Regions from separate parts of the Dechloromonas sp. ARDL1 genome, predicted to be linked through region 3. Evidence: predicted binding sites of a transcription regulator. Region 3 holds the regulator's gene; each other region holds the start of a gene.
What was found. Region 3 encodes HrcA, which represses chaperone genes, less so after heat shock. Its sites were predicted from a motif close to TNTTAGCACTCNNNGNCNNNGAGTGCTAANA; they were not measured.

Region 1 (10,025 bases), 1.8 Mb from region 3:
CATCATCGGTGCCTTGCCGGATGACGCAACACAGGTGGCCGAACAACTCCGGCTACTCGAAGGCGTGGAGGTTCATGTCGTCAATGAAGATGGGCGCATCATCGTGTCCATCGAAAGCGCATCTGAAGGCGCCACGGTCACCACATTTGAAGCGATACACCGGATGCCGGGCGTGCTCTCGGCTTCGTTGGTGTACCACCAGTACGAATCCGATCCAGACGAGGAGGCCTGAGATGATGCAAGTAAAACTGACCCGGCGTGATTTCATCAAGAGCAACGCGGTGGCGGCGGCTGCCGTAACTGCCGGCATTACCGTTCCCGGCTTGGCTGTGGCCCAGCAGAAAGCGGGGGACGGGGTACGCTGGGACAAGGGGGTTTGTCGCTACTGCGGTACCGGTTGCGGCGTGCTGGTCGGGGTCAAGGACGGCCGTGTCGTTGCGACCCAGGGCGATCCGGAGGCGCCGGTGAATCGCGGCCTGAATTGCATCAAGGGCTATTTCCTTTCCAAGATCATGTATGGCAAGGACCGCCTGCAGACGCCGATGTTGCGGATGAAGGATGGCAAGTACGACAAGAACGGCGACTTCAAGCCAATTTCCTGGAAGCAGGCCTTCGACATCATGGAAGAGAAGTGCAAGGCCGCGCTCAAGGAAGGCGGGCCGCGCAACATCGCGATGTTCGGCTCGGGCCAGTGGACGGTGTGGGAGGGCTACGCCGCCGCCAAGCTGTTCAAGGCCGGTTTCCGCTCCAATAACATCGACCCGAACGCCCGCCACTGCATGGCCTCGGCCGTGGCCGGCTTCATGCGTACTTTCGGCATCGACGAGCCGATGGGCTGTTACGACGACGCCGAGCATGCCGACGTTTTTGCGCTGTGGGGTTCGAACATGGCCGAGATGCACCCGATACTCTGGGCGCGCATCACCGACCGTCGGCTGAGCGCCAAGCACGTCAAGATTCACGTGCTGTCGACCTTTAGCCACCGCTCCTGCGAGCTGGCCGACAACACGCTGATCTTCAAGCCGCAGTCCGACCTGGCCATCCTCAACTACATTGCCAACCACATCATCACGACTGGTGCGGTGAACAAGGATTTTGTCGCCAAGCACGTGAAGTTCGCCAAGGGCGTCACCGATATCGGCTACGGTCTGCGCCCGAATCACCCGCTGGAAAAGGTGGCGATGAACAACGGCTACCCGGGCGAGGACGGCAAACCGAAGGGCAATCCGAACAACTCGACGCCGATGACCTTCGACGAGTTCGCCGCCTTCGTGTCCGAATACACGCTCGACAAGGCGCACGAGATTTCCGGCGTGCCAAAGGAAAACCTCGAAGCGCTGGCCAAGGCCTACGCCGACCCGAAGGTCAAGATCGTTTCCTATTGGACGATGGGCTTCAACCAGCACACCCGTGGTACCTGGGTGAACAACATGATGTACAACGTGCACCTGCTGGTCGGCAAGATTTCCGAGCCGGGCAACGGGCCGTTCTCGCTGACCGGCCAGCCGTCCGCCTGCGGCACGGCACGCGAGGTAGGCACCTTTGCCCACCGTCTGCCGGCCGACATGGTGGTGATGAATCCCAAGCACCGCGAGTTGTCGGAAAAGCTGTGGAAGTTGCCGGCCGGAACGATTCCCGACTGGATCGGCCTGCACGCCGTGGCCCAGAGCCGCGCGCTGAAGGACGGCAAGCTCGGCTTCTACTGGACGTCGACGACCAACAACATGCAGGCCGGCCCGAACGTCAATGATGAAATCTATCCGGGCTGGCGCAATCCCAAGGCGTTCGTGGTGGTGTCCGACGTCTACCCGACGGTTTCGGCGATGTCGTCCGACCTGATCCTGCCTTGCGCCATGTGGATGGAAAAGGAAGGCATGTACGGCAACGCCGAGCGGCGTGGCCAGATGTGGCGCCAGCAGGTCAAGGCGCCGGGTGAGGGCAAGTCCGATCTGTGGCAGTACATGGAGTTCTCGAAGCGCTTCAAGATCGAGGAGGTCTGGCCGGCCGAACTGCTCGACAAGAATCCGGAATACAAGGGCAAGACGATGTTCGATGTCCTTTTTGCCAACGGTCAGGTCAACAAGTTCGGTCTCGACGAGGTGAAGAAGGTTAACGCCCACGGCATCAAGGACTACATGAACGACGAGTCCCAGTCCTTCGGCTTCTACGTTCAGAAAGGCCTGTTCGAGGAATACGCCGCCTTTGGTCGTGGCAAGGCCCACGATCTGGCCCCGTTTGACGTCTATCACAAGGCGCGCGGCCTACGCTGGCCGGTGGTTGACGGCAAGGAAACGCTGTGGCGCTTCCGCGAGGGTTACGATACCTATGTTCCGAAGGGCGAGGGCGTGCGTTTCTATGGCTATCCGGACGGCAAGGCCATCGCCTTCGCGCTGCCCTACCAGCCGGCGGCCGAAATGCCGGACGCGGAATTCGACCTCTGGCTGTGTACTGGCCGCGTGCTGGAGCACTGGCATACCGGATCGATGACGCGCCGCGTGCCGGAGCTGTACAAGGCGATGCCGGATGCGGTGCTCTACATGCATCCCGAAGACGCCAAGAAGCGAGGGCTGGCCCGCAACGATGTGGTCAAGCTGGCTACCCGGCGCGGCGAGGTCCAGTTGCGCGTCGAAACCAAGGGGCGCAACAAGCCGCCGCTCGGCTTGGTCTTCGCGCCCTTCTTCGACGAACATCGCCTGATCAACAAACTGACGCTGGATGCGACCTGTCCGATCTCGAAAGAGACGGACTACAAGAAGTGCGCCTGCAAGGTGGTGAAGGCGTAAGGGAACAACAAGGCAATCAGGGAGCGCCGGTACCGGACGGGAAAAGGGGCCCGTCCGGCGCTGGCTGAACTGCAGAGTAGATGAGAGATGACGGCAATACCCCCAAAAAATAGCGCGGCCCGCCGCCAGTTCCTGTTCGATTCCGCCAAGATGGCATGCGGCGTCGGCATGTTGGGACTGGGGCTTGGCCTTTATGCCAAACAGTCGAAGGCACTGCCCGCCCTGGCTCTGCGCCCGCCCGGCGCCTTGGCCGAGGCGGATTTTCTCGGTGCCTGCATACGCTGTGGCCTGTGCGTGCGCGACTGCCCCTACAACACGCTGGAACTCGCCAAGCCGGAGGCGCCGGTAGCGACCGGCACACCGTATTTCACCGCTCGCAATATTCCTTGTGAAATGTGCGAGGACATCCCTTGCGTCAAGGCCTGCCCGACCAAGGCGCTGGATCATGACCTGACCGACATCAACAAGGCGAAAATGGGCGTGGCGGTACTCATCGACCACGAAACCTGTCTCAACTTCCTCGGCCTGCGTTGCGATGTCTGTTACCGCGTCTGCCCGGTCATCGACAAGGCGATCACGCTCGACATGCAGCCCAATACGCGCACCGGGCGCCATGCCATGTTCCTGCCGACCGTGCATTCTGAACACTGCACCGGCTGCGGCAAGTGCGAGAAATCCTGTGTGCTGGAAGAGGCCGCCATCCGCATCCTGCCGCCCAAGCTGGCCAAGGGCGAACTTGGCAAGCACTACCGACTGGGCTGGGAAGAGCAGAAGAAGGCCGGACATTCGCTGATCGACGAATCGAAGATGGTCGATCTGCCGGACCGTTTGCCGGAAGGGGCGCGGCTCCCCGGCCACTACGATCCGGCATCGGGGCAGACCGAGGCCATGCGCGGTATGTCGGGCCAGGAGGTGGTGACCATTCCCAGCCTGCCGCCTGGCCTGGGGGGCAAGCCATGAGCCGGGCCGCCCACAAGAAACGTATCGGTGCCGAAGCGATCGAGGAGAAGGGCTGGCTGGGTGCCCACAAATGGCTGCTCCTGCGCCGTGTGTCACAACTTTCCATTCTCGCGCTGTTCCTGCTCGGGCCCTTGGCTGGACTCTGGATCGTCAAGGGCAACCTGAACTACAGTTATACCCTGAACGTGCTGCCGCTGACCGATCCCTATGTCGCGCTGCAATCGCTGGCGGCCGGCAACGTGCCGGAAAAGCTGGGGGTGATCGGCGTCGCGATTGCCATCACCTTCTATTTACTGGTTGGTGGCCGCGTCTATTGCAGCTGGGTATGTCCGATCAACATGGTGACCGATGCCGCCGGTTGGCTGCGCGACCGGCTCGGCATCAAGGGAGCGAGCAGCCTGTCGGCCAAGACGCGCTACTGGATACTGGGCATGACCCTGCTGGGTTCGGCTCTGACCGGTATCGTGCTGTGGGAGCTGATCAACCCGGTTTCCATGCTGCATCGCGGCTTGATATTCGGGATCGGAACGGCCTGGATGGTCGTTCTGGCCATTTTCCTGTTCGACCTGTTTGTGATGAATCGCGGCTGGTGCGGACGGCTTTGCCCGGTGGGCGCCTTTTACGGCCTGCTCGGCAAGTGGAGCCCGGTACGGGTTTCGGCCAGCAAGCGCAGTGCTTGCAATGATTGCATGGACTGTTTCGAAGTCTGCCCGGAACCGCAAGTCATCCGTCCCGCCCTTAAGGGCGAGGGCAAGGGTGTCGGCCCGGTGATTCTGGCTGCCAATTGCACCAATTGTGGACGTTGTATCGATGTCTGTTCGAAGGATGTATTCAACTTCGGATTACGCGGCAATAACCCGGCTTCAACTGCTTCCATCAGGGTGCAGTCCGGAGCCAAGTGATGATCGAGTCTTAGAGGAGGAGCGCCCATCATGAAACACACCCTGAAGCTGTCCTGCGCCGTTCTGGCGTCCGTCGCCTGCTGGGCGTTCGTATCACCGACTTTTGCCCAGGAAGCGCCGAAACCGATGCGTGGCAGCGATGTCGCTTCCGTCGATCAGGCACCTGAGGCCAAAAAATACCTGGGGGGCAAACCGGGCGGACAGGAAAAGGTGGCGCGGACCTTCAAGGAGCAGCCGCCGGTCATCCCGCATGCTGTCGAGAACTTCGACGAGATCACGCTGGAGGAAAACCAGTGCATGACCTGCCATAGCGCGGCGAATTACCAGAAGAAGAAGGCGCCGAAAGTCGGTGACAGCCACTTCCGCGACCGTGAAGGCAGGGTCTTGCCGGAAGCCTCGGCTGCCCGTCATAACTGCGTCCAGTGCCACGTGCCGCAGGTTGACGCACCGCCGCTGGTCGACAACGACTTCAAGGGCAATCTGGCCGAGAGCAAAGGCAAGGCGGCCAAGAAAAAGAACTGAAGCGACGGACGTTAAAAAAGGGAGCCTCGGCTCCCTTTTTGCTATCGGGCTATGCCCCCGCTTCAGTCGGCCGTCAGCAAGCCGCGCATCTTCTGCAGGGCCTTGGCCTCGATCTGGCGAATGCGCTCGGCCGATACGTCGAATTCGGCGGCCAGTTCATGCAAGGTCGCCGCCTCGCCTTCGTTCAGCCAGCGTGCCTCGACGATGCGGCGGCTGCGAGGATCAAGTCCTTCCAGCGCTGCGTGGAGGCCTTCGTTCTGTTGATAGGCCTGCGCCTTGTTTTCCAGTACCCGCGTCGGCTCGTAGCGCGAGTCAGCGAGGTAGTCGATCGGCGCGAAGGCTTCCTCGCTGTCGTCCGGGTTGCCCTCCAACGCCAGGTCGCGTCCGGATAGACGGGTTTCCATCTCGACGACCTCTTCGCGCTTGACGCCCAGGCGGGTGGCCACTTCGGCAGCTTGCGAACCTGACAGCGTATCGACGCCTTCGTACTCGTTCTTCAGGCTGCGCAGGTTGAAGAACAGCTTGCGCTGCGCCTTGGTCGTGGCGACCTTGACTAGGCGCCAGTTCTTCAAGATGTATTCGTGAATCTCGGCCTTGATCCAGTGCATGGCGAAGGACACCAAGCGCACGCCACGTGTCGGGTCGTAGCGCTTGACTGCCTTCATCAGGCCGATATTGCCTTCCTGGATCAGATCGGCGTGCGGCAGGCCATAGCCAAGGTAGCCGCGTGCAATGGAGATGACGAGGCGCAAGTGAGAAAGCACAAGCTGACGCGCCGCCTCCACATCGCCTTCGTTGTGGAAACGCTCGGCCAGTCGGACTTCCTCTGCTTCGGACAGCATCGGGTAACGATTCGCTGCCTGGATGTAGGCGTCGATATTCCCGACAGTCGATGGGATGGGAAGAGCCAAGGCATGGGTCATAGCGTTAAGTCCTCCTTCAAGGTTCACACTTATTTTAGCACTCGCTGACTAAGAGTGCTAAATCCCTGAAAAAGTTTCAGTGCACCGCGCATGAGCCGGTTAGCTAACATCAAAAGTGGGTAGGTAAAGTCGAAAACACTTAACCGAAAGAGGCACCGAGGGGCTAATTCCAAAGAGCTACGTTTACGAAGGAATTGTCTATTCGATTGGAATGGTTGTATCAGCAAATAGAGTCTCCTCTATTGCCAGCGACGTCCCCCCGGAATTGAGTAGCGCCTGACTTTAGAGTCCAATCCACCACGACAAGGAGATTGGACATGAAGAAGCGATTCACTGAAGAACAGATCATTGGCTTCCTGCGGGAAGCTGAATCGGGGATGCCGGTTGCCGAGTTGTGCCGTAAGCACGCTTTCTCGGAAGCCAGCTACTACCTCTGGCGCAGCAAGTTTGGCGGGATGAGCGTCTCGGACGCGAAGCGCCTAAAGGAGCTGGAAGCAGAGAACACCCGGCTGAAGAGTAAGCGTCGTCCCGAAGCCGTCTTGAAATCAGATTTTCAGGTCGTGTAAAGCGAGGCTAATGGCGACGACGTCCACGAATGCGGGATCGAAGGCATCGCCGTGCCATTCGGACATCGACTGGTGCTCGGGATGGTTGGGGTCGGTCATGGCTGCCACGAAGTCTGCGTAACCGGGCGCGCCACCGACATCTTCCGGAGGTGTGGCATTCGCGGCTTTCAGGAGCATGGCACGGTGGCTCAATTCGGGATCGCCTGGCAATTTCTTCTCGACCTTGACCCGGTGTTCCCAGTGATCGCCGAAGTCGTAGATGTACTTGAACGAACTCATGCCGCCCAAGGCGGTTTTGAGCTGGACTCGTGTCTCCGGGCGAACTGGCTCCCAATCGAATTCGGGGTCGGGAATGCCGAAGCGCTTGCCACCAAAGTCGAACTCGTGCAAGTGGTAATCGCACCAGCCGAAGGTGACTTGCAGGACCTGATGTAGATTGCCCAGCGTGATCGACTCCGGCACCAGGATGCGCCGCCAGATGGTCGGCTTGATCCAGGCCAGCTCAATCTTCAGTTGCAGCAGATCGGGAATCTTCTTGGCTCTGGGCTTCTTCAGCGCAATGACGTTACTCATTTCAGGCAGCTTTCTGTTCAACGGTGGCGTGATCGGGGTAAAGATTCCACGGGAGTAGCTCATGAATCCGATTGATCGGATGCTCGGCAATCCGGGTCAGGACTGTCCGCAAGTAAGCCTCGGGATCAATCCCATTGAGTTTCGCGCTACCGATCAGGCAATACATGCTGGCTGCGCGCTCGCCGCCGACATCCGAGCCGCCGAACAGGTAGTTCTTTCGCCCCAAAGCGACTCCGCGTAATGCACGCTCTGCCGCATTGTTATCGATCTCGATTCGGCCATCTGCGGCATAGCGGATCAACGCAGACCAGTGATTGAGCGCATAGCTGATTGCATCGGCAAGGCCGGATTTGCGTGATATCCGCTGGCGCTGAGCGTCGAGCCAGGCATGCATGATCTTGAGCAAGGGATAGGCTTGCACTTGACGAATGACCTGCCGCTCACCGGGCGATCGGCCACGGATTTGACTTTCGACGGCATACAGCTCGGCAATCTGGGCAATGGCCTCGGCCGCGATGGGCGAAGCCTGGGCCCGATAGACATCGACGAATTTGCGCCGGACGTGCGCCCAGCAGGCGGCTTCCTGAATCTTGCCAATCTCGTACAAGGCATCGAACCCGCTATAAGCATCGGCTTGCAGGATGCCGCGGAAGGATTTCAGATGATCACGGGGATGTTGTCCCTTGCGATCTTCCGAGTAGGCAAACCAGACTGCTGGCGGATCGCCACTTCCCGCTGGGCGATCATCCCGCACATACGTCCACAGCCTTGCGGTCTTGGTTCGCCCCTTGCCCGGCGCGAGCACTGGTAACGGTGTGTCATCGGCATGTACCTTGCTGCCGCCCAGGACATAACGCCGGATCGCATCCACCAGCGGCGAGAGCAAGTCATGGCAATGTCCAACCCATTCGGCCAGGAGTGCCCTGTCCAGGTCCAGACCGCTGCGTGCATAAATGGCGCTTTGCCGATACAGCGGCAAGTGATCGCAGAACTTACCGACCAGCACGTGAGCCAACAGGGCAGGACCGGCAAAGCCGCGGGGAATCGGACGGGCGGGGGCCGCCGCTTGGGCAATGTGATCACACCGGGTGCAGGCCAGTTTCGGCCGCACATGGCGAATCACTTTGAAACTGGCTGGCACGTACTCGAGCATTTCCGAAACGTCCTCACCGAGGTGCGTAAATTGCCCGCCACAATCCGGACAGCACTCTGCCGTCGGCATATGCGTCACCGTTTCGCGGGGCGCTGTTTCCGGGAAGGGCTTGCGGTTCCTGATTCGCGGCGTGTCGGCCGGTTTATCCGGCGCGGACGATATCGGCGAAGCCGGCGTGAGCGGCAGTGGCTCGAACGCCAGCCCAAGATCGAGTTGCCCCAATTGCGCCAGCGTTTCCGATTTCTGGCCAAAGTGCAGGCGACGATACTTGGCGACGAGCAGCTTCAGACGGGCGTTCTCCTCAAGCAGCCTTTCAACCTGCTGGCGCAGCTTATCGACTTCGCAGGAAGCCTGGCTGGTAGAGGATTGGTCTGGCTTGGGCATGACCGAAGTCTACGGGAATTCAGGGGCAGTGAACAGCCCCCGCAGGCCGGCTTTACGCCGCCCGCTCGGGCTGCCAGGTACGCGCAGGACGCCGCCAGTCGATCCCTTCCAGGAGCATGGCAAGTTGGGCTTTGCTCAGATGAACTCGCCCATCGGTGGCATTCGGCCAGATGAAGCGCCCGCGTTCGAGCCGCTTGGCAAACAGGCACAGACCATCGCCATCCCACCAGAGCAGTTTGACGAGGTCGCCGCGCCGGCCACGAAACACGAAGACGTGACCGCTGAATGGGTCTGCCGCCAATTGCTCCTGGGCAATGGCAGCCAGTCCATCAAAGCCACGGCGCATATCAGTCACGCCGGCCGCCAGCCAGATCTGCGTTCCTACCGGCAGTCCGATCATTCCCTGGACGCCAGGCAATCCAGTACCAGATGCAGTGCCGAGGCCGTGACATCGCCACACACACGAACGCTGGTCTGGCCCCGGACGATCTCGATATATCCCGCCGCCGCGGTGATCGTCGCCTTGGTGGCCTTTGTGTCGCCCGCCGGTTCTGCAATTACGGGCAGGAACAGGGGCTGAGGCTGTATCCCAACGGCCTTGGAGTCGCCCTGTATCTCGAACTGCCCCGCCCGATATTGCCGCCGCCACTTGAACACCATGTTCGTGTTCAGCCCGTACCGCAGCGCTAGCTTCGCCACCGACACCCCGGGCTCGCAAGCTTCCACGGCCAATCGGCGCTTGAATTCAAGCGGATAATTCGGCCGGCCACGCCGTCCGCCGCTAACAACCTCTGCTGTCTCCAAAATGATCCCCGCTACTTTGTTTGGCGGGCACCACTTTCTCTCTGTTTCAAACTATTCGCCAGACGGCCATGAAAGGACGCTTACGCTGAAGAAACTGTTAGCCGAGTCGCTCTTGGAGAATGAGATCGCGAAAGAGGCCCTGAGAAAAAAGTGGTGAGCGCACCGTCACGGCGTGATCTGGTGCGCTACCTGATCGACAAGGGGCTCAGCGAGCGGAGGTCACTGCGTTTAATCGGCATGAGTCCGAGTTCATTCCGTTACCGGCCGGCGACGGATCGCAATGCTGTCTTGAAAGAGAAGATCATCGGACTCGCTCAACGTCATCGGCGCTACGGGGCCGGGATGATCTACCTAAAGCTGCGGCAGGCCGGCATGGTGGTGAATCACAAGCGTGTGGATCGACTCTACGCCGAGGCCGGTCTGCAAGTCAGAAGGCGAAAGCGCAAAAAGATTCC
Region 2 (10,025 bases), 1.9 Mb from region 3:
GGACGGTCACCTTGCGCTGCCGGGCAATGGACAGTGATGAACTCGGCGTTATGGTGCTTTTCGAGGTGATCGACAGCGGTGCCGGCTTGACGCCCGAGGTCGCGGCCAGCCTCTTCCAGCCGTTCCAGCAGGGCGACAGCTCGATCACGCGGGTCCATGGCGGGAGCGGTCTGGGGTTGGTCATCACCCGACGCCTGGCCCGCTTGATGGGGGGCGATGCCGGGTGCGATAGCACGCCAGGGGTGGGTAGCCGCTTCTGGTTTTCGGTCCGCCTGGCGCAAGGCGATGACGAGACGGCACGGGCTGTCGAGACGGCCGATTCCGACTCTGCGGCGACTTTGTTGCGCCGCCATTTCGCCGGCTACTCGGTGCTGTTGGTGGAGGACAACTGGGTCAATCGCGAGGTCGTTGTCGAAATGCTCGCGGGGGCGTTGATAGCGGTCGATGTGGCGGAAGATGGCGCAGAGGCGCTCTCTCGGCTACGTGAATACCGTTATGACCTGGTGCTGATGGATGTCCAGATGCCGACCATGGACGGTATCGAGGCGACGCGGCAGTTGCGCCGTATTCCCGGTCTGGAGGCATTGCCGGTTATCGCGCTGACCGGCAATGCCTTTGCCGAGGACCGGCAAGCTTGCCTGGAGGCAGGGATGAGCGATTACCTGGCGAAGCCGGTCAGTCCCGAACTGCTGTTCGAAAAATTGCTGTTCTGGTTGACGACGCGCGAAACCGACCGGGCGGCTCAGGTGCCCATGTAGCGCCCGGCTTTGTGATTGACGGCGATAACCAGGTTCAAGGCCAGCGCACCGACGATCGATAGCCCGACGCTGAGCGGATCGCGAATGAAGGCAGCGGCGAGCAGGATGGCGCAGTCGGCCGCCATCTGCAGCTTGCCGGCACGCCAGCCGCGTGTGTTCTGCAAGTGAATTACCAGAATGCCAAGGCCGCCCAGGCTGGCCTTGTGGCGGATCAGTATGAGCAGGCTGATGCCGGCCAGAAAGCCCCCCATGACGGCCGCGAACCAGCGGTTGAGGCCCTGCACCTGGATCATTCCGGGCAATAGCTCACTGTAGAGTGCCAGCAGGCCGACCGAGAGGAAGGTCTTGATCGTGAAAGCCCTGCCCATGGCGCGCAGCGCAAGTCCATAGAAAGGCAGGTTGATGGCGATGAGCAGCGGACCGATGGACCAGCCGCTCAGGTAGTGGGCCAGAAAGGCGAGGCCGACCGTGCCGCCGGTCAGCAAACCGGCTTCACGAAAGAGCAGGACGGCGAAGGCGAATATCAATGGTGCCACCAGAATGGCTTGCGCGTCTTCGAAGAAATTGTGGTGAAGGAGCTTGGTGTGGGTCATTGCTGTTCAGGAGCCTGGACTTCATTGGCGTAGTACTGCCGGATGACGGCCAGCGAGCGTGCGTAGCTATGCCGGATCTGGGCTTCGTCGTAGCGATGCTCGCTGCCAACCGGACAGGCTTGTCGCGCCAGGCAACCCGTGGCGCAGGGGGAGTCCGGTTGCAGGCGGTAGCGACTGCAAGCTTCGAGGCTGAATCGTCCGTCATCCAGCGCGTGGGCCGGACAGCTGCGAATGCAGGGGGGGGCAATGCAGCTTGGGCATGGGCTGCTTCCCTCTTGTCTAAGGGAGGGGGCGAAAGCGGTATCGGCAACGACAACGGCGCGGTAGGCATACCAGCTTCCCCATTCGGTATCGACGCCGATCATCAGCGGCGACGGGCGGTGCCAACCGGCCAACGCGCCCAAGGTCTGCAGGCCGATGAGGTGCGGGCCGGGATACAGGATGCGATAGCGGTGCTCCGGCAGTGCCTGGGCGAACCAGCGCCGGATCGTCTGGATGCTGTAGTCGTCAATCGGATCGTCACCTGCCGTTCCGCTGGCCCGGATGTGCTCCCACAGTCGTCGTCCGCCATGGCCGAGCAGAATCAGTTGCCGCTCGCCGCCCTGGATGTCGAGCGTGGCCAGCACTGCTTCGGGTAGGCCGGCCAGATCGAAGACGTGCTGCCGGTTCAAGCCCGCTTCGTCGAGAAACCCGGCGGGAAGCGGTTGCGCCTTACTCATTTTCCAGTGCTGGGGTTTTTTCGCCGATGCGCCGCTGGGCCACCCAGTCGATCAGCGCATCGATAGCCGCTGCGCCGGCCTGGGCCTTGGGATGGTTAATGAAAAAGCTTACCGCGTAGCGTCGTCCCTGGGCATCGAGGGCATAGCCGGCAGCCGTCTTGACGCCGTCCAGCGTGCCAGTCTTGATATGCGCCCGACCGGTTGCCGTGGTGTCCTTCAGACGCTTTTTCATGGTGCCGTCGATACCGACGATCGGCATGCTGGAGACGAACTCGGGCATAACCGGGTTTTTCCACGCATCCAGCAGCAGGCGGTTCATGCTGGCGGCGCTGATGCGCTCGCTGCGCGACAGGCCTGAGCCGTTGTCGAGCACCAGTTCGGCGAAACGCAGCTGGCGGCCGGCCAGCCACTCGGCAATGCGCTGTTTCGAGCGCTCGGCTGTGGCGGAGCCATCATTGCCCAGGCTCAGGAAGACCTGGCGGGCCATGACGTTGTTGCTGAACTTGTTGATATCGCGCACGGCGTCGGCCAGCGGCGCCGATTCATGCTGGGTGAGCAGCTTGGCGCCGAGCGGCACGGCGCCGGCGCGAACCTGGCCATCGATGCCGCCGCCCAGTTCCTTCCACAGTGCGCGGATCAGTCCGCCGGCCTGGGCATCGGCCGGCAGCGGCGCGAGATTAAGCGTCTTTTCGCCGCACAGCGCCGGGTAGATGCCGGTGAATTCGAGGCGGTTTCCGTTGTTTTCGGGGATCAGGCGCGTACCGATCGCATCTTTCCAGTTGCTGCCGCATTCGCTGTTGCCGGCGCGCAGCTGGTTATCGATGCGTAGCCCTTCGCTCGGGGTTTCCATCAGCACACGCGGCTTGCCGTTGTCGGGCAGGAGCGTGAAGCGCAGGGCACGGAAATTGAGCAGCAGGCCATCGGGGCCGACGTTGTATGGGCGCATCGGCTTGTCGTCGAAGGCGCCGGGGTCGATGGCCGGCACATTGAACGCGCTGCGGTCGAGCACGACATCGCCGGCAACCTGCCGGATGCCGCGCACACGCAGCTGGCGCAAAAGGCTCCACAGATGTTCGATGGCGAAACGCGGGTCGCCACTGCCCCGGATGTAAACGTTGCCGTCAAGCACGCCATCGAGCGGTGCCTGCTCCGTCCATACCGTGGTCTTCCACGTGTGGGCAGGCCCCAGCAGGTCGAGCGCTGCATAGGTGGTGAGCAGTTTCATGACCGAGGCCGGATTCATCGGCTGACCGGCGTTGTGGGCGACCAGGGGGGCTGATCCATCGACCGGCTGGACCACGACGGCAACCTGCGAGGCCGGAATCTGGGCTGCTTTCAGCGATTTCAGCACGCTCGGCGGCAGGCCGTCGGCGCGCGCTGGAAGCGCCAGGCAGAGTAGGGCGAGCGCAGGAAGGAGCTTGGCGGACATGGACGATTATCTGGGTGTTGCGAAAGGGGGCAAGCGTACCATCGGATGCGGTGCGCGATGTAGCGCTTAGGACTGTTGCATGCGTGAATTTGGTGATATTGTAAATGTTGATAATTTATTTTCGGAGCGCCGTCGCCTTTCATGGGTAAAGTTTTGCCGCTTCTCCGCGTGTCACGATTCGGTTCGCTGGTTCATCTCGGTTACCGGGGGTGGGTTGCCATGGCCTATCTTTTGGTTGCCTTGTTGGCTGGCAGCTTGCTGTATGTCGAATTCAGGGGAATCGATGAGCAGATGAGTACGCTGGCCCGTGAGCGTGGGGCCATCTTGTTCCGTCTGGTTGAACTGACCCGAGATTGGAATGCCCGGCATGGCGGTGTATATGTGCCGATAACCGAGGCAACTCAGCCTAACCCCTATCTGAAGCATCCGCGGCGCGACCTGGAGACGCTTGATGGCAAGCACCTGACCATGGTCAATCCCGCCTTCATGACCCGGCAGATCGCCGAAATTGCCGAACAGGCTGATGGCGTACGTTTCCACCTCACCAGTCTCAATCTGATTCGCCCGGCCAACGCTGCGGACGCTTGGGAGCGCGAGGCGCTGCGCAGCTTTGAGCAGGGGAGGACGGAAGTCCTGGATCTGGTGGTCGACGAGCGCGGACCGCAGCACCGCTACATGGCGCCGCTACTGGTCAAGCAAGCCTGCTTGGGCTGCCATGCCGAGCAAGGGTACAAGATCGGCGATATCCGCGGCGGAATCAGTGTCACCATGCCGGCTGGCAAAATACTGGCCGTTCGCGAAGCACAGCGTTTTCGCGCCGCCTCGGTTTTTGGCGGAGGTGCCTTGTGCCTGGCCTTGCTGATTCATTTCGTCATCTGGGTGTCGCGCCAGAATTTTCTGCGCTTGCAGGAAATTTCGGCAGGCCAGGAGCGACTGATCGCAGAGCGCACGGCCGATCTTTCGACCCTCAACGGCCAGCTGCTGGAGGAGGTCGCCGAGCGCAAGCACAAGGAAGTGCTGATCTCGGAGAGCGAGGCGCGCTATCGCTCGGTCCTGGAGACCAGCCAGGATGCCATCGTGATTGTCGAGGCCCCCTGTTTCAAAATTGCCTATGCCAATGAGCAGATGGCGGTGTTGATGGGCATGGAACTGTCCCGGATTCTTGGTGAACCCTTGCTGAATTTTGTCTCGGCATCGGAGCGTTCCGCTGTCGAGGGCAATCTGGTGCGGCGCCTGCAAGGCGGGCCGGTCTCGGCTACGTCGCGGGTGCGCTTTGCGCGACCGGATGGCGGCCATCTGCGGGTCGGCGATGTTCATGTCGCCCGTATCGACAGGGCTGCCCAGGATGGCCAGTGGGTCGTCAGTATCAAGGACGTGACCGAACGACTGGCCGACGAAAGGGCTCTCCAGATATCGGCGGCGGTGATGGAAAGCGCCTCCGAAGGGATTATCGTGACCGATGCGAAAAATCACATCATGCAGGTCAACCCCGCCTTTACCGCGATTACCGGATACCGACCGTGCGATGTGCTGGGCAAGAATCCGAGTTGCCTGGGTTCCGGTCGTCATGATCCGGGGTTTTTCCAGGCCCTGTGGCAGCAACTTGGCAGCGAAGGTCGCTGGGCAGGAGAGGTCTGGAATCGCCGCCCGGATGGCACGGTGTACGTCGTCTGGTTATCCATTTCCACCATCAGCGAGGAAGGCGTGGAAAGTGGCGGCCGTCATGTGGCAACCTTCATCGACATTACGCAGCGCAAGGAAGTCGAGGAACTGCTTCGCCACCGCGCCCAGAGTGATCCCTTGACGGACCTTCCCAATCGCACCGTGTTTTACGACCGCTTGCAGATGGCGCTGGTGCAGGCACGACGGTATGGCAACGAATTCGCCCTGCTCTATATAGACCTTGACCACTTCAAGGAGGTCAACGACAGCATGGGCCATGCGGCCGGGGACGAACTCCTGGTTGAAGCCGCGCGCCGCATGAAACAAGTGGTTCGCGATTCGGATACCGTGGCTCGCCTCGGAGGCGACGAATTTGCCGTCATCCTGCCGCAGTTGCGTGGACGGGATGAGGTCGGAGAGATCGCGCGGCGGATCGTTGCCGCCCTGCTCGAACCGTTCAATGTGTCCGGAGGGGAGGCACGGGTGTCGGCCAGTGTCGGTGTGGCGATTTATCCGGAACACGGGTGCGATCTGGAGAGCATCCGGGGCAGTGCCGATGCCGCCCTCTATGCGGCCAAGGATGCCGGTCGCAATGGGTATCGGCTGGCAGTGCCGAGAGCAGCCTGAGCAAAAACGGCTGTGCCAAAGCCTTCCGCGCAAAGCAAGGCGCTGCGCGATGCTTTTTTCGGGATGGCTCTTGAAATCTACTTGTCTCGTCCCTATTATTAGCACTCACCCTTGGCGAGTGCTAATAAATTGCCTGCCGGGTTCCCGGTTCCGTACATGACGCGGCCGGCCAATTTCAGTTTTGTTGCAACTCATTTTCAGGAGTCTGTTTTATGAATATCCGTCCTTTGCACGACCGCGTGATCGTCAAGCGCGTTGAAGCCGAACGCACCACCGCTTCCGGTATCGTCCTGCCGGATTCCGCTGGCGAAAAGCCGGATCAAGGCGAAGTCCTGGCCGTTGGCCCGGGCAAGCGCGACGAGAACGGCAAGCATGCCGCCCTCGACGTCAAGGTCGGCGACCGTGTCCTGTTCGGCAAGTACGCTGGCCAGGCCGTCAAGGTCGATGGTCAGGAAGTCCTGGTCATGCGTGAAGAAGACATCATGGGCGTCATCCAGGCCTAAGCGGTCGGACGACTTTCCAAACAGATTAATTCAGGAGTTTTAAATGGCAGCTAAAGAAGTCAAATTCGGCGATTCCGCCCGTGCCCGCATGGTCGAAGGCATCAACATCCTGGCCGATGCCGTCAAGGTCACCCTCGGCCCCAAGGGCCGCAACGTTGTGCTCGAGCGTTCCTTCGGCGGCCCGACCGTCACCAAGGACGGCGTTTCCGTCGCCAAGGAAATCGAACTGAAGGACAAGTTCGCCAACATGGGCGCCCAGATGGTCAAGGAAGTCGCTTCCAAGACCTCCGACATCGCCGGTGACGGCACCACCACCGCCACCGTGCTGGCCCAGGCCATCGTTCGCGAAGGCATGAAGTACGTTGCCGCCGGCATGAACCCGATGGATCTCAAGCGCGGCATCGACAAGGCCGTCGCCGCCACTATCGCCGAACTGAAGAGCATTTCCAAGCCGTGCACCACGACCAAGGAAATCGCCCAAGTCGGTTCCATCTCCGCCAACTCCGACGCCGATATCGGTGACATCATCGCCAACGCGATGGAAAAGGTCGGCAAGGAAGGCGTCATCACCGTTGAAGACGGCAAGTCCCTGAACAACGAACTCGACGTCGTCGAAGGCATGCAGTTCGACCGCGGCTACCTGTCCCCGTACTTCATCAACAATCCGGACAAGCAGATCGCCCTCCTCGACAATCCGTTCGTCCTGCTCTTCGACAAGAAGATCTCGAACATCCGCGACCTGCTGCCGGTGCTGGAACAAGTCGCCAAGGCCGGCCGTCCGCTGCTGATCATCGCCGAAGACGTCGATGGCGAAGCCCTGGCTACCCTGGTCGTCAACAACATCCGTGGCATCCTGAAGACCGTTGCCGTCAAGGCTCCGGGCTTCGGCGACCGTCGCAAGGCCATGCTGGAAGACATCGCCATCCTGACCGGCGGTACCGTCATCTCCGAAGAGACCGGCCTGTCCCTGGAAAAGGCTACCCTGAAGGATCTGGGCCAAGCCAAGCGCGTCGAAATCGGCAAGGAAAACACCACCCTGATCGACGGTGCCGGCGAAGCCGTTTCCATCGAAGCCCGCGTCAAGCAGATCCGTATCCAGATCGAGGAAGCCACCTCCGATTACGACCGTGAAAAGCTGCAGGAGCGCGTTGCCAAGCTGGCTGGCGGCGTTGCCGTCATCAAGGTTGGTGCTGCCACCGAAGTCGAAATGAAAGAAAAGAAGGCCCGCGTCGAAGACGCGCTGCACGCTACCCGTGCCGCCGTTGAAGAAGGCATCGTCGCCGGCGGCGGCGTCGCCCTGCTGCGCGCCCGTGCCAACATCGCCAAGCTGAAGGGCGACAACCACGACCAGGACGCCGGCATCAAGTTGATCCTGAAGGCCATCGAAGCCCCGCTGCGCGAAATCGTCGGCAACGCCGGCGACGAGCCGTCCGTCGTGGTCGACAAGGTCGTTCGCGGCAAGGGCAACTACGGCTACAACGCTGCTACCGGCGAGTACGGCGACATGGTCGAAATGGGCGTGCTGGACCCGACCAAGGTCACCCGCACCGCGCTGCAAAACGCTGCTTCCGTTGCCGGCCTGATGCTGACGACCGAGTGCATGGTTGCTGAACTGGCTGAAGACAAGCCGGCCGGCGGCATGCCTGACATGGGCGGCATGGGTGGTATGGGCGGCATGGGCGGCATGGGTATGTAATGTCCTGCTGAGCCTTTGCGCTTACGCAAAAAGCCTCGCCTCGTGCGGGGCTTTTTCTTTTTGTGCTGACGAAATCCCGAGCTCTCCCAAGGTTTTTTGGCCTTGAATTAACTTTTGAGAAACGCGTTACGCCCTGTAAGTTAGGCGTAAGACGCCAAGCCTAAATTACGCTCCGCAGCAATGCCTCTATAAACAAAATCTGAGGAGCAAATCAATGCAAGACGTACTTGATCGGATTACCAAGAATCCGAAATTCCACGAGTTCATTGCCATGCGCAATCGATACTCGATCATCATGGCCATCATCAGCGCTGCTGCCTACTACGGCTTCATCCTGCTGGTCGCCTTCGATAAGGAACTGCTGGCACAGAAGATCGGCGCCGGTGTGACCACCCTCGGCGTTCCGCTGGGCGTTGGCGTTATCGTTTTCACCATCGTCCTGACCTGGATCTACGTCCGTCGCGCCAACACCGAGTTCGATGCGACCAACGAAGCCATCATCAAGGAGGCGCAGAAGTAACATGTCCATCAAGCACATTCTCTCCGCTGTAGCCGCACTGGCGCTTGCCGGCGGTGCCTATGCTGCCGGCGCCGATCTCGGCCAGGCTCAGAAGCAGGCAACCAACTGGACGGCCATCGTCATGTTCGGCCTGTTCGTCGGCTTCACCCTGTACATCACCAAGGTTGCCGCAGCCCGCACCAAGTCGGCTGCCGACTTCTACACCGGTGGCGGTGGCATCACCGGCTTCCAGAACGGTCTGGCCATCGCCGGCGACTACATGTCGGCCGCTTCCTTCCTCGGTATTTCCGGTCTCGTGTTCGCCAACGGCTTTGACGGCCTGATCTTCTCGATCGGCTGGCTGGTCGGCTGGCCGGTCATCACCTTCCTGATGGCCGAGCGTCTGCGCAACCTGGGCAAGTTCACGTTTGCCGACGTGGCTTCCTACCGTTTCGCCCAGACTCCGGTTCGCGTCTTCGCGGCTTCCGCTTCCCTGGTCATCGTCGCCTTCTACATGATTGCGCAGATGGTCGGTGCCGGTCAGCTGATCAAGATTCTCTTCGGTCTCGAATATCTCTACGCTGAAATCCTCGTCGGCTGCATCATGCTGGCCTACGTCCTGTTCGGCGGCATGACCGCGACGACCTGGGTGCAGATCATCAAGGCCGTCATGCTGCTCGGTGGTGCCACCTTCATGGCCGTGGCCGTTCTGCTGCAATTCGGTTTCTCGCCGGAAGCCCTGTTCGCCAAGGCGGTCGACGTGCATACCAAGAAGGAAGCCATCATGGCGCCGGGCGCCCTGATCAAGGATCCGATCTCCGCCATCTCTGTCGGCATGGCGCTGATGTTCGGTACCGCTGGCCTGCCGCACATTCTGATGCGCTTCTTCACCGTGCCGAACGCCAAGGAAGCCCGCAAGTCGGTTGCCTGGGCGACCACCTGGATCGGCTACTTCTACATCCTGACCTTCATCATCGGTTTCGGCGCCATTACCAACCTGGTTCAGAACCCGGGCGATTTCTACGTTGGCGGCGAACTGGCCAAGGGCCTGAAAGGCGGCGGTAACATGGCTGCCGTGCATCTGTCCAAGGCAGTTGGCGGCGACTTGTTCCTCGGCTTCATCTCCGCCGTGGCCTTCGCCACCATTCTGGCCGTGGTTGCTGGTCTGACCCTGTCCGGTGCTTCCGCCGTGTCGCACGACTTGTACGCTTCCGTGTTCAACAAGAACTGCTCGTCCGAACAGGAACTGCGCGTCTCCAAGATGGCTACCCTGGCTCTGGGTGCTCTCGCCATCGTTCTCGGCATCATGTTCGAGAAGGAAAACGTTGCCTACATGGTCATGCTGGCCTTCACCATCGCCTGTTCCTCCAACTTCCCGGTCCTCTTCATGTCCGTGCTGTGGAAGAACTGCACCACCCGTGGTGCCGTGGTCGGCGGTTTCGTTGGTCTGATCCTGGCTGCCGTGCTGACCATCGGTTCTGCATCGGTCTGGGAGGCTGTCCTCCACAACCCGAAGGGCTCCGCCTGGTTCCCGTACAA
Region 3 (10,025 bases):
CTCGGATTCCACGGAATCCAGCGAAACTTTCATGCTGACGATGCCGAGTACCGTGCCTTCTGCAGTTTGATGGCAGACGAGGCAGTCCTTGCCGAGATAGCTCTTGGATGCCTTGGTGGGATTGATCACGTGGAGATAGGAGCTTCCGCTTTCCTTCTCGACCGAGATGTAGGGCGTGCCCGAGGACATCACCTGCTGTTCCTTGGCATCCAGCTGGCGGCTGCTCTTGGTGTCGGGGCCGTACAGCTTGGCCACCGCTTCGCTGCGGGCGACGTGTAAATCCTTGATGATCGATAGCTGTTTGATCTGGTCCAGAAAGACTTCTCGTTGTCCAACCGTTCCAGTGATCATCATGCCGGTCAGGCCGGCCATTGTCATTTCGTGGATGCTCTGCGAGAAATCCTGTGCCTGACGGATGGCGGTTTCGCGGTTGACCTGAGTGGTCCACACGATGGCCCCTGCCCAGATAATGGCCAGAACGACCCATATCGCGGCGGTGAGCCGTATCCAGATTTTCAAGTCGGCGATGCGCGGCATTGTTGTTCTCCCCTGTGACGCTCAAGGGATGTCGGAGCGTCAGATCAATGTCCCGGATTGTGCCAGTTGCGCCGCTTTCCGGCAAAACTATTCCGGAATTGCAAACTTCGTGGCGTTCAAGTAAGGCGACGATTCATGACGGGGGAGAGATGGCGCGACGTGCAGTACCGATTCACGTGGTAGCCGTCGATAACAATGTCAATGCAGCGTTATCGACGGCTGAATCGGGTGGTCAGGGCTTGCGTAGATGCGGTTGCAGCCAGCGCTTCAGGTTGGAGAGGTCGAGCGCCCCGCTCTGCCGAGCGACTTCGCGACCTTGAATGAAAACCGCTAGCGTCGGAATGCTGCGAATGTTGAAGCGGGCAGCAAGCTGTTGTTCGATTTCGGTATTGACCTTGACCAGCCGGGCGTGGGGTTCGAGATCAATGGCGGCTTGGTGGAAGGTCGGGGCCATCATCCGGCAAGGGCCGCACCATGGTGCCCAGAAGTCGACCACCACGGGCAGGTCGCTGCGTGAAATATGCCGGTCGAAATCGGCCTGCCCCAGTTCCAGTGGTTCGCCCGTGAATAAGGCCTGTTTGCACTGGCCGCAGTTGGGGGCATCGTCCAGCCGGATGTGGGGAATACGATTCACTGCTGCGCAGTGCGGGCAGACGACGTGCAGGCTTTCGGACATCTCGAGCTCCATGGATCAGATTATTCTGATGTATGGGCAAGTGCCGGCAATTCAAGTCAGGCGGGTTGTTCAGCTACGGGCACCGCACCGGATGGCCCGGCTGGCGCTGTTTTCCAGTTGTCGGGGATCGATGGCTGACGTGCTGGGCCAGCCGGCAAGATGTTGCTCGGTGAGATCGGCCAGTGCCTTGATCCAGGCATCATCTTCGTTGAGAGCCGGGATGTAGTGGTAGACCTTGCCGCCAGCCTTGAGAAAGTCGTCGCGCCCTTCCTGGGCGATCTCCTCGAGCGTTTCGAGGCAGTCGGCGACAAAGCCGGGGCAGATCACATCCACCCGATGTATGCCCTGGGCGCCCCATTCGTGCAACGTGGGAGCGGTGTAGGGCTGCAGCCATTCCGCCTTGCCGAAACGCGACTGGAAGCAGATTTGAAATTGCTCGGGCTTCAGGTTCAGGCGTTCGGCGAGTAGACGCCCGGTCTTCTGGCATTCGCAATAGTAGGGGTCGCCAAGGTTGAGGCTGCGTTTGGGCAGGCCGTGGAAGCTGATGAGCAGGCGGTCGTTGGCGCCGAGTGAGCCATTGGCCTGCCAGTGCTTACGAACCGTTTGTTCCAGTGCGGCGAGGTAGCCTTCCTGGTCATGGAAATTGCGAACGAAGCGCATTTCGGGCTGGTTGCGTGTCCGCAGCAGCCACGCCGAGCAGGCGTCGACAACGGTCGCAGTGGTACTGGCGGCGTATTGCGGATACAGCGGAACGATCAGGATGCGGCTGGCGCCCTCGGCTTTCAGACGGGTGAGCGTCTCGGGTATCGATGGCGAGCCGTAGCGCATCGCCCAGGTCACGGTGACGCGGTGGCCGCGCTGGCCGAGCAGTCCGTTGAGCAGCTTGGCCTGGCGCTCGGTATGCACGCGCAGCGGCGACCCCTCGGGCATCCAGACGGTGGCGTACTTGGCGGCCGATTTATTTGGGCGCACATTGAGGATAATCCCGTTCAGGATCAGCCACCACAGCGGCTTGGGAATCTCCACGACGCGCGGGTCGGAAAGGAATTGCTTGAGGTAGCGGCGCAGCGCCGGTGCGGTCGGTGCATCGGGCGTGCCGAGATTGACAAGGACGACGGCGGTACTTGCCGGCGTGCCGTGGCGGTGCGGCGGCTCGGGAAGAAAACGGGGCATCAATGATCCGATTTGGTGGAGAGGGCGCTGGAGAGCAGGCGGGCGGTGATGTCGACGATGGGGATGACGCGTTCGTAAGCCATCCGCGTCGGGCCGATGACGCCAACCGAACCGACCACCTGGCCGTCTACGGCGTAAGGGGCGGTAACGACGCTGCATTCGTCGAGCGGAGCGATCCCCGATTCACCGCCAATGAAGATCTGCACGCCCTCGGCGCGGTTCGAGACGTCGAGCAGACGCATCAGGCTGGAGCGCTGCTCGAACAGGTCGAACAGTTCGCGCAGCCGTTTCATGTTCGACGACAGTTCCTCGACGTCGAGCAGGTTCTTTTCGCCGGAGATGACGTAGGGCGTGGCACTTTCGGTCATTGCCGCGTCGCCGGCTTCGAGGGCGAGTGTCATCAGCGGTTTGATGTCGTCGCGCAGCTGGCGGATCTCGGCCGACAGGCGCAGGCGCATCTGCTCGAAATCGAGCCCGGCGAAATTCTGCGTCAGGTAGTTGGCGGCGCTGACCAGTTCGGCAGGCGTATAAGCCTTGTCGGTCGAGATAATCCGGTTCTGCACGTCGCCGTCGGCGGTGACTATGATCAGCAGGATGCGGCGTTCGGACAGGCTGAGGAATTCGATCTGCCGGATACGGCTGGTTGGCCGGCGCGGTGCGATAACGACGCCGGCGAAGTGCGTCAGGCCCGACAGCAGCTGAGAGGCGCTGGCGATGATCTGGCTGGACGGGCGGCCGTGCAGTGCTTCCTCCATCCGGCCCAACTGGCTTGCTTCCAGAGTCTGAACGGTGAGCAGGCTGTCGACGAACAGGCGATAGCCGCGCGCCGTCGGGATGCGGCCGGCCGAGGTGTGCGGGCTGGCGACGAAGCCTGCCTCTTCGAGATCGGCCATCACGTTGCGGATGGTCGCCGGCGACAGGTCGAGGCCGGAAAACTTCGATAGCGCGCGCGAACCGACCGGCTGCCCGTCGGCGATGTAGTGTTCGACCAGCGTCTTCAGCAGGGTACGGGCGCGTTCATCAAGCATGTCCGGATTGTACAAAAAACCGGAGGCCGCGCTACAGGGCATTTTTATGCAAGAATTCAGCCCCATGAACCGAGGCTTTACATCCTACCGCTCCCCCCGGACCATTGCGCTGGTCGGCAAATACCATAGCCAGGAAATTGCCGAATCACTGCGCCGGCTGGCCGAGTATCTCTACGAGCGCGGCGCCTCGGTCTTCATTGAGCGGGAAACCGCCGAGAATATCGGCAAGAAGGTCGATCTGTCGCGCTGGGTGACCTGCGGCTTCAACGACATCGGCGCCCACGCCGATCTGGCCATCGTGCTCGGTGGCGACGGCACCATGCTCAACGCGGCACGCCGCCTGGCCCGCTACTGCGTGCCGCTGGTCGGCGTCAATCAGGGCCGCCTCGGCTTCATGACCGACATTGCCCGCGACGACATGCTGACCTGCATGGACGATCTGCTCGACGGTCGTTTCGCCCCGGAAAACCGCATGCTGCTGGCGGCCGAAGTGACGCGCGAGGGCAAGGAAATCGCATCGAACATGGCGCTCAACGATGTCGTGATCGACAAGGGTGCCATCGGCCGGATGATCGAATTCGAGTTGTTCATCGACGGCGAATTCATCTACAACCTGCGTTCGGATGGCCTGATCGTGTCCACGCCGACCGGGTCCACGGCGTATTCGCTATCGGCTGGCGGCCCCATCCTGAATCCGACGCTGACCGGCATCGCGCTGGTGCCGCTCTGTCCCCATGCGCTGACCAATCGCCCGATTATCGTCAACGACAACACCGATATCGAACTGCGCATTGCCAATGCCGACGATCCGCGCGTGCACTTCGATGGCCAGGTCACGCTCGACCTGCTGCCGGGCGACAGCGTTCGCCTGCGCCGCTCCGAACACACTATCTGCTTCCTGCATCCGCCGGGCTACAGCTATTTCGCCATGCTGCGCCAGAAACTGCAGTGGAGCGAACGGCCGAAAGGGCCCTGATGCTGCACCAACTGACTATCAAGGATTTCGTCATTGTCGACCGCCTGGAGCTCGAATTCGCCAGCGGTTTCGGCGCACTGACCGGCGAAACCGGTGCCGGCAAGTCGATCCTGATCGATGCCTTGGCGCTTGCTCTGGGCGAACGGGCCGATGCGGGCGTTGTGCGTTCCGGTTGCGACAAGGCCGAGGTGGCAGCGTCCTTCGATGTCGCCGCCTTGCCCGATGTCGCCGCCTGGCTGGCGGCCAACGATCTCGACGCCGACAGCGAGCTGATGCTGCGCCGCGTCGTCGATGCCGGCGGTCGGTCGCGGGCCTACATCAACGGCTCGCCGGCCACGGTCCAGCAATTGCGCGAAGTCGGCGAATGGCTGGTCGATATCCACGGCCAGCATGCACACCAGTCGTTGTTGCGGGCCGATGCCCAGCGCACTTTGCTCGATGCCCATGCCGGGCTGGGTGCGACGGCGCGTGAGGTGGCTGCGGCCTGGAAAGCCTGGCGGGACGCCGAGCAGGCTCTGCGTAGCGCCTGCGATGGCGTCGAAGCCCTGCAGCGCGAACGCGAGCAATTGCAGTGGCAGATCGGTGAGTTGGATGCGTTGGATTTTGGTGATGATGAATGGGCAGGGCTGGATATCGAACACCGTCGCCTAGGCCATGCCGCCAGTCTGATCGAAGGGGCGCAGTACGCGCTGGCCGTGCTGGCCGAGGACGATGCGGCGTGCGAGCGGCAGATCGACGGTGTCGCCGACCGCCTGGCAGGCCTCGCCGAGTACGATCCGGCGCTGGCCGAAGTGGCCGAGCTGCTCGGTTCGGTGCAGGCCGAGCTATCCGAAGCAGTCTCCACCTTGCGTCGCTATGCCGACCGTGTCGATCTCGATCCGGCCCGGCTGGCCGAGGTCGAGCGACGCATGGATGCCGTGATGGCCAATGCCCGCAAATTCCGCGTCCAGCCGACGGAACTGCCCGGCCTGCTGGCTGGCTGGCGCCAGCGCTTGGCCGAGCTCGACGAATCGGCCGATCTGGCCGCCTTGGAAGGTAAGGTGGCGGCGGCGCGGCAGGCGTATGTCGCGGTCGCCGGCAAGCTGTCGGCCGGGCGCAAGAAGGCGGCGGTCGACATGGGCCGGGCGGTGAGCGAAGTCATGCGCCAGCTGGCCTTGTCCTCCGGTCGCTTCGAAGTGGCCTTGCCGGCCGTCGAGGGCGGTGCGGTTCATGGCTTGGAGCAGGTCGAATTCCGCATTGGCGGCCTGGCCGGCAACGAAGCCAAGCCGTTGGCCAAGGTCGCCTCGGGTGGCGAATTGTCACGGATCAGCCTGGCTTTTCAGGTGCTGACCTCGCGTTCGGCCAGCGTGCCGACCTTGATTTTCGACGAAGTCGATGTCGGCATCGGCGGCGGCGTGGCGGAAATCGTCGGTCGCCTGCTGCGCGAACTGGGCGGCGAGCGCCAGGTGTTGTGCATCACCCATCTGCCGCAGGTCGCGGCGCAGGCCAACTGGCAGTGGCAGGTGAGCAAGGCGACGCGCAACGGTGCCACCTTGAGCGCCATCCGGCCGCTCGACGACGACGGCCGCGTTAAAGAAATCGCCCGTATGCTCGGCGGAGTCGAAATCACTGATATTACGCTGCAGCATGCCCGAGAGCTGCTGAGTGCCAAGGTTCCAGCCTAGTCCTGCTGTGCAGGATTGCCTGGTTCAGATCAGGCCGAGCAGGCGCAGTGCGGCAAGCAGGGCCAGCAGCAGGAAAAACACGCCGCTGACGCGGTGTATCCAGTGCAGTGGCAGTTGCTTCAGGAAGCGACGGCCGGCGTAGACGCCGAGTACGGATGTCGTGGTCAGGGCCAGCGTAGCACCTACCCAGGTGGCCGCCGGTGCAGCCGTGCTGCCCATGCCGGCGACGGCAATCTGCGTCTTGTCGCCAAACTCGGCGAGGAAAATCATCAGGAAGGTGGTGGCGACGATGCCGTGGCCGGGTTTTTCCTCGATTTCCTCATCGTCGTCCTCGTCCTCAAAACGTAAGGACTGCACGCCGAAAAAGGCGAATAGCACGGCGACTGCCAGGGTGACTACCCATTCCGGGAGCCAGGCAGCCACGGCTGCGCCGAACAGTACGGCCAGCAGGTTGAGGACGGCGAAGGCCGAGACGGCGCCGATCACCACCGGCAGCCCGCGATGACGCGCTGCCAGGGTCATGCAGACGAGCTGACTCTTGTCGCCGAACTCGGCGAGGGCAATCAGCAAATAAGTGGCGCCGGCAGACGAAAGCCAACTCGCCGCGTTGGCGGGCAAGAACTCAGACATGCGCCGGTCGTCAGGTGTTTTTGCTGCCGCAGTCGGCGCAACGACCGTAGATGTACAGGGCGTGATCCTGGATGGAGAAGCCGCGCTCTTCCGCTACCGTGTTTTGCCGTTTTTCGATTTCTGGGTCGAAAAATTCCTCGACCTTTCCGCATTCGACGCACACCAGGTGATCGTGATGCTTGCCGCGATTGACTTCGAATACTGCCTTGCCAGACTCGAAGAAGTGGCGTTCGAGCAAGCCTGCCTGCTCGAACTGTGTCAGCACGCGATAGACCGTCGCCAGGCCGATATCCATGTTTTCGGCAATCAGCATCCGGTAGACGTCTTCCGCCGTCATGTGCCGCATCGTGCTTTTTTCGAAAAGCTCAAGAATCTTCAGGCGGGGAAAAGTGGCTTTCAACCCCATGTTCTTGAGGCTTTGCGGATCGCTCATTGCGGATTTTCCAGAAATAGTTCAAACAAGGCAGGATGCCGATTTCGGGTATGATATACCGCTTCAAAGCCGATTCAAAAATCCGGAAACCCCGAATGCGCCGTTCCCGACTCATGCTCGTTGCTGCCTCCAGTGTGCTTATTTCAGCCTGTTCCTGGAAACCTGGCTTCATCAATGAATACAAGATCGATATCCAGCAAGGCAACGTCCTGACCCAGGAGATGGTCGCCCAGTTGAAACCCGGTCAAACCCGTGATCAAGTACGTTTCGTTCTGGGGACGCCGATGGTTGCCGATATCTTCCATCAGCAACGTTGGGACTATGTCTACAGCTACCGCAATGGCCGGACTGGGACGGTAGAGGGGCGTAAATTCACGGTGTTTTTCGATGCCGATGGGCGCCTGGAGCGTGTCGGTGGTGATGTCGCCGTTGCCGATGTCGCCGAGCTGACCACGCCGCAGAGCAAGAGCCGTCTGGTCGACCTTGGGTCGCTGTCGGGCGAGGCCGCAGACAAGCCGCTGCCGCCGCGCGAAGAGCCGAGCTTTTTCCGGCGCTTTCTGAACATGTTTGGATTTTAAAAATGAGCGCAACACGTATTGGCATCGTTGGTGCCGGCGGCCGCATGGGCCGCATGCTGATCGAAGCGACCTTGAAGGGCGAGGGCGTCGCACTGGGGGCTGCTTTCGATATGCCGGGCAGTCAGACGATTGGGCGGAATGCCGGCGAGCTGGTTGGCCTGGCCTCGGATGTTGTCGTTACCGATGATGTGGCGGCAGGTCTCAATGATATCGATGTCCTGATCGACTTCACCCGCCCGCAAGGCACGCTGGTGCACCTTGAACTCTGCCGCAAGGCCGGTGTTGGCATGGTGATCGGCACTACCGGCTTCGAGGCGGATGGCAAGGCGCTCATTGCCGAGGCGGCCAGGGATATTCCGGTGGTCTTCGCGCCGAACATGGCGGTTGGTGTCAATGTGGTCTTCAAGTTGCTCGATATGGCCGCACGCATCATGAACGAAGGCTACGACATCGAAGTGGTGGAGGCGCACCACCGCATGAAGATCGATGCGCCGTCCGGTACTGCGTTGCGCATGGGTGAGGTGGTTGCTGCCGCTCTGGGGCGTAGCCTTGATGAGTGTGCGGTTTACGGCCGTGAAGGCGTGACCGGTGAGCGCGACCCGTCCACGATCGGTTTTGCAACCGTGCGTGGCGGCGATATCGTTGGCGATCACACAGTGATGTTCTGCGGGATCGGCGAGCGCGTCGAAATTACCCACAAGGCAGGTAGTCGCATGCCTTATGCGCAGGGTAGTCTGCGCGCCGCTCGCTTCATGGCGGGCCGCAAGAGTGGCTTGTTCGACATGCAGGACGTTCTCGGCTTGCGTTAGCGACCATGAAGTCCAGGCTGCTCGCGAAACAGCTGCAGGAGGTCTTCGGTGGAGAAGGTGAGCCGCGCTTCCGTCAGCTGTTGGAGCAGGCCCGTCAGGCAAATCAGTCGGAACTGGCTGACGGCGCTGACAAATTGCTGGGTGTTGTCGATTCGGCCTATAGGGCCTATGCCGGACAGAATCTGAGTGGCTGGTATGCCCGCTTGTCCGGTGATGCACTGACCGACTGGAATCTGGCAACTGGTCATATCGAATCCGGCAAGCAGTGGAAGCAGATGCTCGGCTATGCCGAGGGTGATCTCGATGACTCCATCGTTCAGTGGCAGCGCATGGTTCACCCTGAGGACTTGCGTGTACTGCAGGCTCGAATCGATGCGCACCTCAAGAGTCAGGAAGTCGCCTTTCAGGCCGAATGCCGCTTGAAGGCGAGGGATGGTCAGTGGCGTTGGTTCCTGTTGCGCGGTGCGGTTGCCGTGCGTGATTCGGAGGGGCGGCCCGCACGAGTGTTGATGCTGCAGCGCGATATCAGCGAAATAAAAGCTGCCGAGGCGGCGTTGATTTCAGCAAAGGAGGCTGCTGAGGCCGCCAACCGGGCGCGCGGAGCCTTTCTGGCCAACATGAGCCACGAGATTCGCACGCCGATGAACGGTATCATCGGCATGACCGAGCTGGCCCTGGATACCGATCTTGACGCCGAGCAGCGGCATTATTTGAAAACCGTCAAGTCCTCTGCCGAGGCACTTTTGACCATCGTGAACGACATCCTTGATTTTTCGAAGATCGAGGCCGGCAAGATGGAATTCGAAGCCTTGGCCTTCTCGGTTCAGGATGTGGTGCTGGAGGCCGTCAGGGTACTCGCGGTCAGTGCGCATAAGAAGGGTCTGGAGCTGATTGCGGATGTCCGGCCCGATGTGCCTGCACGCATTGTGGGGGATCCGACGCGTTTGCGTCAGGTTGTGATCAACCTGGTTGGAAATGCGATCAAGTTCACCGAGGTGGGCGAGGTCGTGATCAGGGTTGAGGTCGATCAGCAGAAAGATCATTCCGTATTCTTGCGATTCTCTGTGCGTGATACCGGTATGGGGGTTCCGACGGACAAGCAGCAGGCCATTTTTGAGGCCTTTTCCCAAGCGGATGTGTCGACGACCCGTCGTTTTGGCGGTGCCGGCCTCGGGCTTGCCATCTGCGCCCGCCTTGTACAGCTGATGGATGGCAAGATCTGGCTGGAAAGCGGTCCGGGACGGGGGTCGGTGTTCTGCTTTACCGGGCGCTTTGGCATCGAGACGCCGATAGGCGCCCCCTTGGTCGATCCTCGCTATGCCGGGCGTCGTGCGCTAGTGATTGACGACAATGAGGCCAGTGGGCGTTATCTGGTTGAGTTGATCGAGCGTCTCGGTGTTCAGGCCTCCTGGTTGGCGGATGGTGCGGCGGCGGTGGCGGCGGTGGAGCGTAGTCGGGCGGTCGATTTTCCCTATGACTACATCGTGCTCGATGCCAATATGGACCCTCCGGCCGGCTTTA

Region 1: rpoH (RNA polymerase sigma factor RpoH) is a predicted target of HrcA. The motif match lies at 6,123-6,153, and genes of this name have one in related genera.
Region 2: AB6Q56_RS21050 (co-chaperone GroES) is a predicted target of HrcA. The motif match lies at 5,885-5,915, and genes of this name have one in related genera.

Annotation. Positions count from the first base shown of each region.
Region 1 covers NZ_CP168939.1:4,208,930-4,218,954, forward strand. The annotation lists gene AB6Q56_RS20810 (chaperone NapD) at 1-232, shown strand, start outside; gene napA (nitrate reductase catalytic subunit NapA) at 234-2,783, shown strand; gene napG (ferredoxin-type protein NapG) at 2,871-3,743, shown strand; gene napH (quinol dehydrogenase ferredoxin subunit NapH) at 3,740-4,645, shown strand; gene AB6Q56_RS20830 (nitrate reductase cytochrome c-type subunit) at 4,676-5,167, shown strand; gene rpoH (RNA polymerase sigma factor RpoH) at 5,230-6,090, opposite strand; partial or broken gene AB6Q56_RS20840 (transposase) at 6,408-6,641, shown strand; gene AB6Q56_RS20845 (plasmid pRiA4b ORF-3 family protein) at 6,636-7,292, opposite strand; gene tnpC (IS66 family transposase) at 7,231-8,766, opposite strand; gene tnpB (IS66 family insertion sequence element accessory protein TnpB) at 8,819-9,166, opposite strand; gene AB6Q56_RS20860 (transposase) at 9,163-9,492, opposite strand; partial or broken gene AB6Q56_RS20865 (IS3 family transposase) at 9,656-10,025, shown strand, end outside.
Region 2 covers NZ_CP168939.1:4,249,983-4,260,007, forward strand. The annotation lists gene AB6Q56_RS21025 (response regulator) at 1-758, shown strand, start outside; gene AB6Q56_RS21030 (YitT family protein) at 743-1,351, opposite strand; gene AB6Q56_RS21035 (hypothetical protein) at 1,348-2,070, opposite strand; gene dacB (D-alanyl-D-alanine carboxypeptidase/D-alanyl-D-alanine endopeptidase) at 2,063-3,499, opposite strand; gene AB6Q56_RS21045 (diguanylate cyclase domain-containing protein) at 3,719-5,788, shown strand; gene AB6Q56_RS21050 (co-chaperone GroES) at 6,001-6,291, shown strand; gene groL (chaperonin GroEL) at 6,335-7,987, shown strand; gene AB6Q56_RS21060 (DUF485 domain-containing protein) at 8,202-8,507, shown strand; gene AB6Q56_RS21065 (cation acetate symporter) at 8,509-10,025, shown strand, end outside.
Region 3 covers NZ_CP168939.1:2,359,305-2,369,329, reverse strand. The annotation lists gene AB6Q56_RS11625 (methyl-accepting chemotaxis protein) at 1-537, opposite strand, end outside; gene trxC (thioredoxin TrxC) at 770-1,213, opposite strand; gene hemH (ferrochelatase) at 1,283-2,386, opposite strand; gene hrcA (heat-inducible transcriptional repressor HrcA) at 2,386-3,414, opposite strand; gene AB6Q56_RS11605 (NAD kinase) at 3,461-4,390, shown strand; gene recN (DNA repair protein RecN) at 4,390-6,054, shown strand; gene AB6Q56_RS11595 (TMEM165/GDT1 family protein) at 6,079-6,684, opposite strand; gene fur (ferric iron uptake transcriptional regulator) at 6,695-7,117, opposite strand; gene AB6Q56_RS11585 (outer membrane protein assembly factor BamE) at 7,213-7,695, shown strand; gene dapB (4-hydroxy-tetrahydrodipicolinate reductase) at 7,698-8,504, shown strand; gene AB6Q56_RS11575 (response regulator) at 8,510-10,025, shown strand, end outside.